Regions from separate parts of the Streptomyces broussonetiae genome, predicted to be linked through region 2. Evidence: riboswitches for the same ligand, from Rfam matches in the RefSeq annotation. Region 2 holds a riboswitch; the other holds the start of a gene.
What was found. A riboswitch is a leader RNA that binds a small molecule or an ion and turns the genes downstream of it on or off. The one in region 2 is predicted to bind glycine.
Positions count from the first base shown of each region.

Region 1 (7,770 bases), 4.4 Mb from region 2:
GCTCCCCGCGAGCGCATTCGGCTAGCCTTTCCCCGCGGTGGGCACACGAAACCACTCCTAGGGTGATTATCACTCGGCGTGCCGAGTGTGGCGATCGTTGACGCACCCCTGGTGACTGCCTACCGTCGAGAAGGCAGGTCAAGGACGGAGGTCGGCGTGAGAACGAGCGGCGACGGTACGGCTGGGGGTGCCCCCGGACGCGGTTTCGGGGAGAGCGGTCCGTACCCTCCCCCTGGCTCTCAGCTGCGTTCGAGCGGGGGGTACCCCCCACCGAGCAGAGCGGTCGATCACGCTCCGCAGCGGCCGACGGTGGTGCCGAACGGCGGAGGGGCGGCGTCCATGACGTCCGAACAGATCGGCTACCGAGGTCCCACGGCCTGTGCGGCCGCGGGCATCACCTACCGGCAGCTCGACTACTGGGCGCGCACCGGTCTGGTCGAGCCGAGCGTGCGGCCCGCCCACGGGTCGGGCACCCAGCGGCTGTACAGCTTCCGGGACGTGGTCGTCCTGAAGATCGTGAAGCGGTTCCTGGACACCGGTGTCTCGTTGCAGAACATCCGCACGACCGTCCAGCACCTCAGAGAACGCGGTTTCCGCGACCTGGAGCGGATGACCCTCATGAGCGACGGTGCCACGGTCTACGAGTGCACCTCCCCGGACGAGGTCCACGCCCTGCTCCAGGGCGGTCAGGGTGTCTTCGGCATCGCCGTCGGCGTGGTGTGGCGGGACGTGGAAAGCGCCCTCTCCCAGCTGCACGGCGAACGCATCGACACGGGCGAGACCCTCGTCGGGCACAACCCCTCGGACGAGCTGGCCCGCCGCCGCAACCGGGCGGTCTGACCGCCGGCCGCTCTCTGGCACCACGGCATTGTCAGTGCCGTGGTGCAGCATCGGAGTTGTGAGACACGCGCCGACCATCCTCCATCTCGACATGGATGCCTTCTACGCCTCGGTGGAGCAGGCATCCAAGCCGAGCCTGCGTGGCAAGGCGGTCGTCGTGGGCGGGCTCGGGCCGCGCGGGGTGGTGGCCACCGCGTCGTACGAGGCACGGGTCTTCGGGGTGCACTCGGCGATGCCCATGGGCCAGGCTCGCCGGCTGGCTCCCAACGCCGCGTATCTGGTGCCGCGCTTCGGGCTGTACCGGGCCATCAGCGAGCAGGTGATGGCCCTGCTGCGGGAGCTGTCGCCGCTGGTGGAGCCGCTCAGCCTGGACGAGGCGTTCGTGGACCTGGAGGCCGGCGGCACGGCCTGGGACGAGGAGTCGGCGCACCAGGCCGGGATCAGGCTGCGGGCGGACATCCTGGCGGTCACCGGGCTCACCGGGTCGGTGGGGCTCGCCGCCTCCAAGATGCTCGCGAAGATCGCCTCCGAGCGCGCCAAGCCCGACGGCCTGGTGATCATCGAACCGGGGACCGAGCGGGCGCTGCTGGGGCCGTTGACGGTGCGGACCCTGCCCGGGGTCGGCCCGGCCACTGGGGACCACCTGCGCAGGGCCGGGATCACCACGGTCGAGGAGCTGGCCGAGGCAGGTGAGGACGAGCTGGTGCGGCTGCTCGGCAAGGCGCACGGGCACGCGCTCTACGCCATGGCGCTGGCCCGGGACGAGCGGCCCGTGGTGGCTGAGCGCGAGGCGAAGTCGGTGTCGGTCGAGGACACCTACGACGTGGACATCCACGACCGGCTGCGGATCGGCCTGGAGGTGCAGCGGCTCGCCGACCGGTGTGTACGGCGGCTGCGCGACGCAGGGCTGTCCGGGCGGACCATCGTGCTGAAGGTGCGCCGGTACGACTTCTCGACACTGACCCGTTCCGAGACGCTCAGGGGGCCCACGGACGACCCGGCGGTCGTGCGGGAGGCCGCCGCGCGGCTGCTGGAGTCCGTGGACACCACGGGTGGGGTACGGCTGCTCGGGGTGGGTGTCTCGGGGCTCGCCGACTACACCCAGGAGGACCTGTTCGCGCAGGCGCTGCCCTCGCGTGAGGCGGAAACGCCTCAGGAGTCCATGGCCGAGGCCGTCGTGGAGCGGCCGGATCCGGTCGAACGCCACTGGCGCGCAGGGCAGGACGTCAGACACGCGGAGCACGGGCACGGGTGGGTGCAGGGGAGCGGGCTGGGACGCGTCACCGTGCGGTTCGAGACACCGCAGTCCCCTCCCGGGCGCGTGCGGACGTTCTCCGTCGAGGATCCCGCGCTGGAGCCCGCGGATCCGTTGCCACTGGTTTCGGCCCCTTCCCGCCGGCCCGCCCGGAGCCAGGTGGGGGACCGACCGGATCAGGCCTCCTCCGACCCGGCCAGCTTGCCGAAGTCGTGGTCCGGCACCGACGGGGGCGAGGCCGTGTCGAGGCCGTAGTGGTGGTAGAGCTGGAGTTCCTGTTCGGGGGAGAGATGGCGGCCCACACCGAAGTCCGGGGCGTCCTTGATGAGGGCGCGGTCGAAGGGGACGTGGAGGGTGCCCTCGACGAGTTCGCTCGGCTCCAGCGGGACGAACGCGTCGCGCGAGAACAGGCCGGTGCGTATGGCCGCCCACTCGGGTATGCCGGTCGCGTCGTCCAGGTACACCTCGTCGACTGTGCCGATCTTGGTGCCGTTGCGGTCGAACGCCTTGCGGCCGATCAGGTTGCGCGGATCGATGTCGGTCTGCACGGTCCCTCTCCCTCCACGTGGTCGCAACTCATCCGTAAGCACTACAAAAGAGCAGATTCCCGGAGGCGGCCACTCGAGGGCTCAGGCGTTGACCTCGCTGGTAACCTGATTTCGGCTGCTGAACCCGTGCGGGAGAGTCCTCCGACGACCTCGGAGGCGCCGAAGGAGCAAATCCTCCCCGGAATCTCTCAGGCTCACGTACCGCACGGACGAGGTCACTCTGGAAAGCAGGGCGGGTGTCTACGGTGTCCGCCCTCACCGACGGTGAAAGCCGGGGCGTGTCCCGGTGAAGCTCTCAGGTTGAGATGACAGAGGGGGAGGCCGTCGGGGTACCCGCGCCGTGGGTGCCCCTCGAAGGTCGCGTCAGACCAGGAGGCCTCCGCAATGACCGCCCAACGCATTCCGCTCTCCGACCTCGAGGCGGGCATCCCGTTCGAGCAGCGCCATATCGGACCCGACCAGGAGGCGCGGGCCAAGATGCTCGCGCAGGTCGGCTACGGCTCGCTGGACGAGCTGACCGCCGCCGCGGTCCCGGACGTGATCAAGAACGCGGACGCCCTCGATCTGCCGGGCGCCCGCACCGAGGCCGAGGTGCTCGCCGAGCTGCGCTCGCTCGCCGACCGCAACCAGGTTCTCGGCTCGATGATCGGGCTGGGGTACTACGGGACGTTCACGCCGCCGGTCATCCTGCGCAACGTGATGGAGAACCCGGCCTGGTACACGGCGTACACGCCGTACCAGCCGGAGATCTCTCAAGGCCGGCTCGAGGCCCTGCTGAACTTCCAGACGACGGTTGCCGAACTGACGGGCCTGCCCACCTCGGGTGCCTCCCTGCTCGACGAGGGCACCGCCGCCGCCGAGGCGATGGCGCTGTCCCGGCGCATGGGCAGGAACAAGAAGGGCCTGTTCCTGGTCGACGCGGACGCGCTGCCGCAGACCGTCGCGGTCATCGAGACGCGCGCCGAGCCGACCGGGGCCGAGGTCGTCGTCGCCGACCTCAGCGAGGGCATCCCGGCGGACATAGCCGCACGCGAGATCAACGGCGTGCTGATCCAGTACCCGGGCGCCTCCGGTGCCGTACGCGACATCAAGCCGGTCATCGACCAGGCGCACGAGCTGGGTGCCCTGGTCACCGTCGCCGCCGACCTGCTCGCGCTGACCCTGCTGACCTCGCCGGGCGAGCTGGGCGCGGACATCGCCGTCGGCACCACCCAGCGTTTCGGCGTCCCCATGGGCTTCGGCGGCCCGCACGCCGGCTACATGGCCGTGCACGAGAAGTTCGCCCGCAGCCTGCCCGGCCGGCTCGTCGGGGTCTCCGTCGACGCCGACGGGCACAAGGCCTACCGGCTCGCGCTGCAGACCCGTGAGCAGCACATCCGCCGGGAGAAGGCCACCAGCAACATCTGTACCGCGCAGGTGCTGCTCGCCGTGATGGCCGGCATGTACGCCGTCTACCACGGGCCGGAGGGGCTCCAGGTCATCGCCCGGCGCACGCACCGCTACGCCACGATCCTCGCCGAGGGTCTGCGGGCGGGCGGCGTGGAGATCGTCCACGGGGCCTTCTTCGACACCGTCACCGCGCGCGTGCCCGGCAAGGCCGCCGAGGTCGTCGCCGCCGCGCGGGACAACGGCGTCAACCTGTACCCCGTCGACGCCGACCACGTCTCGATCGCCTGTGACGAGACCACCAACCGGGCCCAGCTGGGCGCGGTCTTCGCCGCCTTCGGCGTGACGGGCGACATGGAGGCGCTGGACGCGAGCGCTGTGGACGCCCTGCCCGAGGCCCTGCTGCGCACCGACGCCTACCTCACGCACCCGGTCTTCCACCAGCACCGCTCCGAGACCGCGATGCTGCGCTACCTGCGCAAGCTGGCCGACCGCGACTACGCGCTCGACCGCGGCATGATCCCGCTGGGCTCCTGCACCATGAAGCTCAACGCGACCACCGAGATGGAGCCCGTCACCTGGCCCGAGTTCGGCCAGCTGCACCCCTTCGTCCCGGCCGAGCAGGCGCAGGGCTACCTCACGCTCATCCGCGAGCTGGAGGAGCGTCTCGCCGAGGTCACCGGCTACGACAAGGTCTCCCTCCAGCCCAACGCCGGTTCCCAGGGCGAGCTGGCCGGTCTGCTCGCCGTACGCGGCTACCACAGGGCCAACGGCGACGACCAGCGCACCGTCTGCCTGATCCCGTCCTCCGCGCACGGCACCAACGCGGCCAGCGCCGTGATGGCCGGCATGAAGGTGGTCGTCGTCAGGACCGCCGAGGACGGCGAGATCGACGTCGAGGACCTGCGGGCGAAGATCGAGCAGTACCGCGACGAGCTGGCGGTGCTGATGATCACCTACCCGTCGACGCACGGTGTGTTCGAGGAGCACGTCGCCGACATCTGCGCCCGGGTGCACGAGGCGGGCGGCCAGGTGTACGTCGACGGCGCCAACCTCAACGCGCTGGTCGGACTCGCCAAGCCGGGCCACTTCGGCGGCGACGTCTCGCACCTGAACCTGCACAAGACCTTCTGCATCCCGCACGGCGGCGGCGGTCCCGGCGTCGGTCCGGTCGCGGTCCGTGCGCACCTCGCGCCGTACCTGCCGAACCACCCGCTGCAGCCCGCGGCGGGCCCGGAGACGGGCGTGGGCCCGATCTCGGCCGCTCCCTGGGGCTCCGCGGGCATCCTGCCCATCTCCTGGGCGTACGTCCGCCTGATGGGCGGCGAGGGCCTCAAGCGGGCCACGCAGGTGGCCGTGCTCTCGGCGAACTACATCGCCAAGCGCCTGGAGCCGCACTATCCCGTGCTCTACACGGGTCCGGGCGGCCTGGTCGCGCACGAGTGCATCATCGACCTGCGTCCGCTGACCAAGGCGACCGGCGTGAGCGTGGACGACGTGGCCAAGCGCCTGATCGACTACGGCTTCCACGCGCCGACCATGTCCTTCCCGGTGGCCGGCACGCTGATGATCGAGCCGACCGAGTCGGAGGACATCACCGAGCTGGACCGGTTCTGCGACGCGATGATCGCCATCCGCGCGGAGATCGAGAAGGTCGGCTCGGGCGAGTGGCCCGCGGAGGACAACCCGCTGCGGGGCGCCCCGCACACCGCCGCCGCGCTCGGCGGTGAGTGGACGCACGCGTACAGCCGCGAGCAGGCCGTCTTCCCGGCCGGTGTCTCGGCCGCCGACAAGTACTGGCCGCCGGTGCGCCGTATCGACCAGGCCTTCGGCGACCGCAACCTGGTGTGCTCCTGCCCGCCGCTGGACGCGTACGAGGACTGAGCGAACGGTGACGTCGAGGGCTCCGTCCGGATCTGCGGGCGGGGCCCTCGACGTCGTACGGTCTCAGGCCGTCGCCAGCGACACCTCGGTCGCCTTGATCAGGGCGACCACGTCGGACCCCACGAAGAGGCCGAGGTCGGCGACCGCGTCCTTGGTGATGGCCGCGGTCAGTTCGGCGCCGTCGACGGTGATCTTCACGGAGGCCATGACGGCGCCGGTCCTGAGGCCGGTGACCGCGCCCGGAAGCTGGTTGCGGATCGACAGGCCCTTGATCCGGCTGGTGGCGAGGGAGACCTCGGTCGACTTCACCAGGGCGCGGACGGCCGAGCCGGGGGCGAGGGCCAGGTCCTCGGCGGACTCCTTGGTGATGGCCGCCATGAGGTGCTGACCGCCGTCCAGCCGGACCTTGACCGTGGCCATGGCCTCGCCGGACCGGACCGGACCTCGGTGACCGTGCCGGGCAGCTGATTGCGGATGCTCAGAGTCATGGGCAACCACGCTAGGGTGCCCGTCCGATCATGCCGGGTATGCGTGGGTCTGCGTCGCCTTGACCGTCGCCCAGACAGCTGCGCCCGGGTGCAGGTCCAGCTCGGCGGCGGCCACCGTGGTGAGGTCGGCGGCGAGCGGGAGTTCGCCGGTCAGGACGGCACGGATCTGGTCGCCGTGCGTCTCCAGGCCCTCGACCTCGCAGCGCCACAGGTTCCGGGCGCTGGCGCCGGTCGGCCGGTCCCGGAACAGGGTGACGGCGGCGGGCGGGAAGGCCACGAAGACCGGTCCGGACAGGTCCTCCGTGGTGGTGATGGAGGGCCCGGCGTCGAGCCGTACCGTGTGCCCGTCCGCCTGCCCCCGGTAGAGGTTGAGGCCGACGAGCTGGGCGATGTAGTCGGTGCGGGGGTGGCGGGCGATGTCGGAGGGGGCGCCCTCCTGCACGACCCGGCCGTGCTCCACGACCACCAGCCGGTCCGCGAGCACCATGGCGTCCAGCGGGTCGTGCGTGACGAGGACGGCGACCGCCTCGAACTCCGCGAGATGGCGGCGGAGCTGGGCCCGGACCTCCAGGCGGGTACGGGCGTCCAGGGCGGCCAGCGGTTCGTCCAGGAGCAGCAGCCGGGGACGGGTCGCCAGGGCCCGGGCGAGGGCCACCCGCTGCGCCTGCCCGCCGGACAGCCGACGCGGCTTGGCGTGGGCGTGGTCGGCCAGGCCCATGCGGTCCAGCCACGCCGCGGCCCGCTCCCGGGCCTCGGCCCTGGACGCGCCCTGGCAGCGCGGCCCGAAGGCCACGTTGTCGAGGGCGGACAGGTGCGGGAAGAGCAGGTAGTCCTGGAAGACCACACCGACCGGGCGGGACTCCGGGGCAGTGCGCTCCAGTGAGGCGCCGTCCAGGCGCAGGTGGCCGTCGGTGAGCGGGACCAGACCGGCGAGCGCGCGCAGGGCGGTGGTCTTGCCTGCGCCGTTGGGACCGAGCAGCGCGACGACGTCTCCGGGGGCCGCCGTCAGGCTCACGTCCAGCCGGAAGGGGCCGCGGTCGACGACGAGCCGGGCGTCGAGTCCCTCGTCGCCCGCTCTCTTCACGTCGGCTTCGGGGGCGTCGATGTCGGTCATGGGTCCGTACGTTCGCACACGCTCCGGGGTGGCTGCCACGGTCAGGCTCCCGTCATCCAGCGGTCCCGCAGCCCCGCCAGCACCGCGATCGACACGGCGAGCAGGACCAGGCTGAGGGAGATCGCGGCATCGGGATCGTTCTGCAGGGCGAGGTAGACCGCGAGGGGCATGGTCTGGGTGCGGCCGGGGAAGTTGCCCGCGAAGGTGATCGTGGCGCCGAACTCGCCGAGCGCGCGGGCCCAGGCGAGGACCGAG
Region 1 covers NZ_CP047020.1:2,039,704-2,047,473, reverse strand. The annotation lists gene GQF42_RS09430 (MerR family transcriptional regulator) at 157-840, shown strand; gene GQF42_RS09425 (DNA polymerase IV) at 899-2,350, shown strand; gene GQF42_RS09420 (PRC-barrel domain-containing protein) at 2,272-2,643, opposite strand; glycine riboswitch at 2,763-2,857, shown strand; gene gcvP (aminomethyl-transferring glycine dehydrogenase) at 3,028-5,913, shown strand; partial or broken gene GQF42_RS09410 (TOBE domain-containing protein) at 5,977-6,401, opposite strand; gene GQF42_RS09405 (ABC transporter ATP-binding protein) at 6,430-7,515, opposite strand; gene modB (molybdate ABC transporter permease subunit) at 7,557-7,770, opposite strand, start outside.
Region 1: linked by a shared signal. The riboswitch ahead of gcvP (aminomethyl-transferring glycine dehydrogenase) and the one ahead of gcvT (glycine cleavage system aminomethyltransferase GcvT) in region 2 are both predicted to bind glycine.

Region 2 (7,770 bases):
CGGTCCTCGGCCTGCTGGCCGTCCAGCTCGGACGCGCGCAGGTCGACCAGGATCAGGTGCACGTCCGTACCGCCGGAGAGCACGTTCACCCCGGCCTCGCGGGCGTCGGCGGCCGTCAGGCGCTGCGCCAGGATGCGGGCGCCCTCGACCGTACGGCGCTGGCGCTCCTTGAAGTCCTCCGAGGCCGCGACCTTGAAGGAGACGGCCTTGGCCGCGATCACGTGCTCCAGGGGGCCGCCCTGGAAGCCCGGGAAGACGGAGGAGTTCAGCTTCTTCGCGAAGTCCTGCTTGGCGAGGATGATGCCGCCGCGCGGGCCGCCCAGCGTCTTGTGAGTGGTGGAGGTCACGACGTCGGCGTAGGGCACCGGGTTCGCGTGCAGTCCGGCCGCGACCAGACCGGCGAAGTGCGCCATGTCGACCCACAGGTACGCCCCGGTCTCGTCGGCGATCCGGCGGAACTCGGCGAAGTCCAGCTCACGGGGGTACGCCGACCAGCCCGCGATGATCACCTTGGGGCGGTGCTCCTTGGCGAGCTTCTCCAGCTCGGCCATGTCGACCAGGCCGGTCTCCGGGTCCACGTGGTAGGCGACCACGTTGAACTGCTTGCCGGAGAAGTTCAGCCGCATGCCGTGGGTCAGGTGGCCGCCGTGGGCGAGGTCCAGGCCGAGGATGGTGTCCCCGGGCTGGGCCAGCGCGAACAGGGCCGCCTGGTTGGCGGAGGCGCCGGAGTGGGGCTGGACGTTGGCGTACTCGGCGCCGAACAGCTCCTTGACCCGGTCGATGGCGATCTGCTCGGCGACGTCGACGTGCTCGCAGCCGCCGTAGTAGCGGCGGCCCGGGTAGCCCTCGGCGTACTTGTTGGTGAGGACCGAACCCTGCGCCTCCATCACCGCGAGCGGCGCGAAGTTCTCGGAGGCGATCATCTCCAGCGTGGACTGCTGGCGGCTCAGCTCGGCGTCGACCGCGGCGGCGATCTCCGGGTCCAGCTCGTGCAGGGACGTGTTCAGGACGGTCATGCGGTTACGCCTCCTCGCCGGTGGCAAAAGCCGTGTACTCGGCGGCGGAGAGCAGGCCGGCCGGCTCCTGCGTGACGCGGATCTTGAACAGCCAGCCGCCCTCGAAGGGCTCGGAGTTCACCAGCGACGGGTCGTCGACCACGTCCTCGTTGATCGCGGTGATCTCGCCGGTGACCGGCGAGTACAGCTCGGAGACCGACTTGGTCGACTCCAGCTCACCGCAGGACTCGCCCGCGGTCACGGTGGAGCCGACCTCGGGGAGCTGGACGAAGACGACATCGCCGAGCGCGTTGGCCGCGTGCTCCGTGATGCCGACCGTCGAGACGCCGTCCTCGGCGCCCGACAGCCACTCGTGCTCCTTGCTGTAGCGGTGGTGCTGGGGGTTGCTCATGGCCTGAATTCTCCTGTACGAGCGGGAGTGCTGTTGAAGGGGGACTGCGAAAACTGCTGGTGACCAGGCGAATGTGCGCAGGCTCACGTGCCGTCGCGGGACCGGCCGCGCACAGGACGTGATCGCGCCCAGTCTCTACTTCTGGCGCTTGTAGAACGGAAGCGCCACGACCTCGTACGGCTCGTGGCTGCCTCGGATGTCCACGCCGACGCCCTCGGTGCCGGGCGCCGCGTGCGCCGCGTCGACGTAGGCCATCGCGATCGGCTTGCCCAGGGTGGGGGAGGGAGCGCCGGAGGTGACCTCGCCGACCACCCGGCCGCCGGCGACGACGGCGTACCCGGCGCGCGGCACCCGGCGGCCCTCGGCGACCAGCCCGACGAGCACCCGCGGGGGCTCGGAGGCGGCGCGCTCGGCGGCCTGCCGGAGCGCCTCGCGCCCGACGAAGTCGCCTTCCTTCTCGAACTTCACCACCCGGCCGAGCCCGGCGTCGAAGGGGGTGAGCGAGGTGGTCAGCTCGTGCCCGTACAGCGGCATGCCCGCCTCCAGGCGCAGGGTGTCCCGGCAGGACAGGCCGCACGGGATCAGACCGACGCCCTCGCCGGCCTTGGTCAGCGCCTGCCACAGCTCGACCGCGTGCCCGGGCTTCACGAACACCTCGAAGCCGTCCTCGCCGGTGTAGCCGGTGCGGGCGATGAGCGCGGGGACGCCGGCGACGGTGCCGGGCAGGCCGGCGTAGTACTTCAGCCCGTCCAGGTCGGCGTCGGTGAGGGACTTGAGGATGCCGGGGGACTCAGGGCCCTGGACGGCGATCAGCGCGTAGGCGTCCCGGTCGTCGCGGACCTCGGCGTCGAAGCCGGCCGCGCGCTCGGTGAGGGCGTCCAGCACCACCTGGGCGTTGGAGGCGTTGGCGACGACCATGTACTCGGTCTCGGCGAGCCGGTAGACGATCAGGTCGTCCAGGATGCCGCCGTCGGCCTGGCAGATCATGGTGTAGCGGGCGCGGCCGACGCCGACGGAGGCGATGTTGCCGACCAGGGCGTGGTTCAGCAGGGCGGCGGCCCCGGCGCCGGTCACCGTGATCTCGCCCATGTGGGAGAGGTCGAACAGACCCGCTTTGGTCCGCACCGCGACATGCTCGTCGCGCTCGGAGCCGTAGCGCAGGGGCATGTCCCAGCCGGCGAAGTCGGTCATCGTCGCACCGAGCGCGCGATGCACGGCATCCAGCGCGGTGTGACGGAGTTCAGTGCTGCTCATCGGTCGGTCGGCTCCCAGGAAAGGCGGACGGGCGAGGAACGTTCCTCCCCATCTGTCATCGGAACCTGAGAGGTTCGCCGCGACCGCCACGGGGACGACCACGGTTTGCACCTTGGGTGGAGCCACTGTCACGAGCGGCCCGCTTTTCAGATGTGCCTCGCCCGCGCGGTAACGGGGCCTGAGAGATTCAAGGGAGGGACTTGCTCCTTCGGCGCCCCAGCGAAGGCTGCTGGGGACTCTCCCGCGCGGATTCAAGCGGCCGGTATGCAGTTGGCGGCCACATCATTGCACGCCGAGCGGGCTTTTGTAACCGGCCTGTGGCAAGGCGCGGACCGTATCGCCGACCTCCACCCATTACCTTCTCTTTACGTTTTTCGGGCATGGCCATTACCGAATGGACAGGGGAGGACGATCACGGTGAACAGGACCCCGGTGTACGCCACCGTCACCAGCGGCATCACGGTGCCGAAGCAGCGCCGCGCCCCGGCCCCCGTCGTGCGCGACCTGCGCGACCGGGAGGGCCGCAGCCCGCGCGCCCTGATCCTCGGCCCCCGGGACGTCGTCGTGATCACCGGCCTGCCGGGCAGCGGCAAGTCCACCCTGATGCACCGGGCGGTCCAGGGCCGCCGCATCGACTCGCAGGACACCCGCGACCGCTTCGACGCCCGCATCCCCCGCTTCGTCCCCTACACGCTCTACCGCCCCCTGGTCCGCCTCGTCCACTACGCCGCCCTGCGCCGCGCCCTGCGCACCGGTGAGGGCGTCGTCGTGCACGACTGCGGCACCCGGAGCTGGGTGCGCGGCTGGCTCGTCCGCGCGGCCCGGCGCCGCGGCGGCACGCTGCACCTGCTCCTGCTCGACGTGCCACCCGAGACGGCCCGCGAGGGCCAGCGCGCACGCGGCCGGGGCGTCTCGCGCCACGCCTTCACCCGCCACCGCCGTACGACCGCCCGGCTGCTCGCCGCCGTCGAGCAGGGCGAGCCGCCCGCAGGCTGCGGCTCGGCGGTGGTGCTCGACCGGGCCGCGGCGGACGCCCTGCACCGGATCGGGTTCACCAGGGGCGGGAGTGTCACGGCAACCCGCTAGCCTTCATGGTCACAGCAGTTGTTCCCAGCAGGCGGTAGGCAGATGGACTTCCCGGCGGACACTCCCGCGGACTTCCCGACACAGACGCATCCCCACCCGCACGGCGGTTGGCCCGGCAACGAGCTGGAGGAGGTGCTCTCGGCCTCCCTCGGCATACCCGCCGCGGCCGGCCGGATCATCGAGGTCCTGGGCCGCAGCTTCCTGTGGATCCCGCTGCCCAACGGCGGCGGCCCCGGCAGCGGCCCGCTCGACCTGCCCACCCTGGAGATCGACGGCCAGGCCTACGTCCCGGTGTTCAGCTCCGCGGAGCAGCTGCACCAGGCGACCGGCTCCCACATGTCCTACACCATCGCCCCGGCCGTGGAGTTCGCCCGCGGCCTGCCCGCACAGGTCGGCATCGTGGTGAACCCGGACGCGCTGGTCGGTGTCCCGCTCCCGCCGGCCGCGGTGGCCGAGCTGTGCCGTGCGGGCCGTACCCCCCTCGACGGTCCCAGCACCGGGGGCCGGGTCCGCCTCTTCGAGCCCGACTGGCAGGACGACCCGGTCGACTTCCTCTCCGCCGCGTCCGCCGAGTTCGCCGAGACCGGCGTGGTCCGCACCGCCCGCCGCTGCCTGGCCGCCGTCGAGACGGCCGACCCGGTGCTGTTCGTGGGCGTGGAACTCGCCCAGTGGGAGGGCGACCTGCGCGCCCTTCCCATGGAGGCGCTGGGCAGAGCCCTCGGCAAGGTCCCGGTCGCCTGGCCGGTCAGCCTGGTCCTGCTGGACGTGACGGACGACCCGGTGGCGGAATGGCTGAGGGCGAACGTGCGTCCCTTCTATCAATCCGGTCACTGAAACACCTCAAGGGGCGCAAGGCACTGCGCGACCGGCCACGATGCTCCCGCACGCGTGCACGGACCCGGGGTGACAGCCCGGTGGGCGCATAAGCTGTCTCCCAACACGGGGCACGGAATAGAGAAGGGCACGACAGGTGAGCGCGAGCCACAGCGGCAGCGTGGAGCACACGCTGCGCCAGGTCACGCCCGGACGCTACGACGCCTACGAGGCCCTGCTGCGCTCTCTCGCCACCCCGTCCTCCGGCCAGATCTGGATGCTGCTGTGGCACGGCCAGGCCGGCTCCCCGGACGCCCAGTACGGGAACATGGAGGTCGACGGCTTCCAGTACGCCCCCTGCGTCACCTCCGCCCAGGAGCTGTCGGCCAGCGGCTGGAACCGCTCGTACGAGGTCGTCGACGGCCTCGACGTGGCCCGCACCCTCTATCCCGACCACTACGGCCTCTGGCTCAACCCGCACGCCCCGGGCGGCGGCGTCGGCATCCCCTGGCTGGACCTGCGGCGCATCGCCACGGGCCTGGACCGCCAGCCCGCCGGCCCCCTGCGGCTCACCGCGCCCGGTATCGAGATCCCGCAGTTCTACGCCCTGCTCGCGCAGAACGCCCACCACACCCCGGCCCTGCGCTCCCTGCGCCGCGCCTGGGTGCAGCCCGCGCTCGGGGCGCCCTACCTCGCGCTCGGCCTGGACGTCTACGACACCTCCCCGGCCGCGGTCGACTCGGTGCGCGCGATGATGCTGCAGTCCGTCGGCGCGGTCCCCGAGGGCCTGCCGGTGTCGACGGTCGCGATGACCGACGACTACGACCCGGTCGTGATGTGGATGCGGGCCAACGCCCGCCCGTTCTACGACCGCGAGGCCCACGCGGTCGTGGCCGCACCCCACGCCCAGCCCCCACTCCAGTTGCCGCCCCAGCCGCAGGCCCCGGCCGCCGGCTACGGCTATCCGCCGGTGTCCGGCGGCTACTGACCCACGCCGCTGACCCGGGCTTTTTCCGCACTCCACGACCCGCCCACCCACCGGTGGACGTCCGGTCGGCGCAACTTCCTGTCCGGATAACAGGAAACGCCAGCTTGCATCACGGTTGCGCATCCATTCTCCGCCAAGGCTGGCGGCTCATCACCGGCGCGTTGAAGACTCCCCCTTCAAGGGGCTCGCCCCTGTGTACGACGGACTGAATGATGCCGCTACCAGCGGCGAGTGCGGGCCGGTTACCGCCGGTTGAGAGGGGTCCCAGCCTAATGACGGCACCATTGCACGAGCCGGCCGCGGAAGCGGTCCCGGGCGCGGCCGAGGAAGCGGCGGTCGCCGCCGCCGACGCGAAGGCCGTTCAGGGCCGTTCCCTGGGACGGATCGCCTGGGAGCGCCTGAAGCGGGACAGACTCGCCCTGACGGGTGGGGTCGTCGTGCTTGTCCTGATCGTGATCGCGCTGCTCGCGCCCGTCATCACCAACCTGGTCGGTCAGGACCCGGACGTCTACCACGAGAACCTCATCGACCCGCTGTTCAGCACCCCCAAGGCGTCGTTGGGCGGCATCAGCGGCGACCACCTGCTCGGTGTCGAACCGGTCAACGGCCGCGACATCTTCGCGCGCATCATCTACGGGTCTCAGGTCTCCCTGCTGGTCGGCTTCCTGTCCGCCCTCGTCGCCGTCGTGCTGGGCACGATTCTCGGCGTCCTGGCCGGTTTCTTCGGTGGCTGGGTCGACTCGGTCATCAGCCGGGTCATGGACGGTCTGCTCGCCTTCCCGCAGCTGCTGTTCATCATCGCCCTGGTCTCCGTCATGCCGAACAACATGCTGGGGCTGTCCGGCACCGGCGTGCGGCTGTTCGTGATGATCCTGGTCATCGGCTTCTTCGGCTGGCCCTACATCGGCCGCGTGGTGCGCGGCCAGACGCTCTCGCTGCGCGAACGCGAGTACGTCGAGGCCGCCCGCTCGCTGGGCGCCGGGCGCTTCTACATCCTCTTCAAGGAGCTGCTGCCCAACCTGGTGGCGCCGATCATCGTGTACACGACGATGATGATCCCCACCAACATCCTCACCGAGGCGGCACTCAGCTTCCTGGGCGTGGGCGTCAAGCCGCCGACCCCCTCCTGGGGCCAGATGCTCTCGAACGCGATCGACTACTACGACTCGGACCCCATGTACATGGTGATCCCGGGCGTGGCGATCTTCATCACCGTACTGGCGTTCAACCTCTTCGGCGACGGCGTGCGCGACGCGCTCGACCCCAAGGGCTCCCGCTGAACTGCCGCACCCCAAGCGTCCCGTGAGCACAGCCACGGGGTCTCTCATCAATTCCGGAGGATCCGAGATCGTGACTACCCAACGCACCTCAGGGCGGCGCAAGCAGGCCCTTGCCGCTGCCGCAGTGGTCGCCGGGCTGCTGACCACGGCGGCGTGCGGCGGTGGCAATGGCAGCGGTTCGAAGGACGGCGCTGCCGGCTTCGACGCGGCCAACAACAAGGTTGCCCAGGCCTCGCTGGCCAAGAAGGGCGGCGAGCTGAAGTTCGCGTCCGCTCAGGACGCCGACTCGTGGGACACCACGCGTGGCTACTACGGCTTCATGTGGAACTTCTCCCGCTACTACGCCCGCCAGCTGGTCACCTTCGACACCAAGCCGGGCAAGGACGGCGGCAAGGTCGTCCCCGACCTGGCCACCGACACGGGCAAGGTCTCGGCCGACGGAAAGACCTACACGTTCACCCTGCGTGACGGGATCACCTGGGAGGACGGCAAGCCGATCACCTCCCAGGACATCAAGTACGGCATCGAGCGCGACTGGGCGCAGGACGTGCTCTCCGGCGGCCCGACGTACCTGAAGGACACCCTGGACCCGGACGGCAAGTACCAGGGCCCCTACAAGGACAGCAGCAAGGACCACCTGGGCCTGTCGGCGGTCGAGACGCCGAACGCGAAGACGATCGTCTTCCACCTGCCCAAGCCCAACGCCGACTTCCAGGACATCCTGGCGCTGCCCGCGGCGTCCCCGGTCCGCCAGGACATGGACACCAAGTCCAAGTACGCCCTGCACCCGTTCTCCTCGGGCCCGTACAAGTTCCAGTCGTACGACCCGGGCAAGTCGCTGGTCCTGGTCCGCAACGACAAGTGGAACGCTTCTTCGGACCCGGTCCGCAAGGCGTACCCGGACAAGATCAGCATCAAGTTCTTCACCAACGCCAACGACCT
Region 2 covers NZ_CP047020.1:6,469,636-6,477,405, forward strand. The annotation lists gene glyA (serine hydroxymethyltransferase) at 1-1,016, opposite strand, end outside; gene gcvH (glycine cleavage system protein GcvH) at 1,021-1,407, opposite strand; gene gcvT (glycine cleavage system aminomethyltransferase GcvT) at 1,543-2,661, opposite strand; glycine riboswitch at 2,704-2,817, opposite strand; glycine riboswitch at 2,818-2,915, opposite strand; gene GQF42_RS29955 (AAA family ATPase) at 3,079-3,747, shown strand; gene GQF42_RS29960 (enhanced serine sensitivity protein SseB) at 3,790-4,581, shown strand; gene GQF42_RS29965 (enhanced serine sensitivity protein SseB C-terminal domain-containing protein) at 4,718-5,548, shown strand; gene GQF42_RS29970 (ABC transporter permease) at 5,821-6,828, shown strand; gene GQF42_RS29975 (ABC transporter substrate-binding protein) at 6,899-7,770, shown strand, end outside.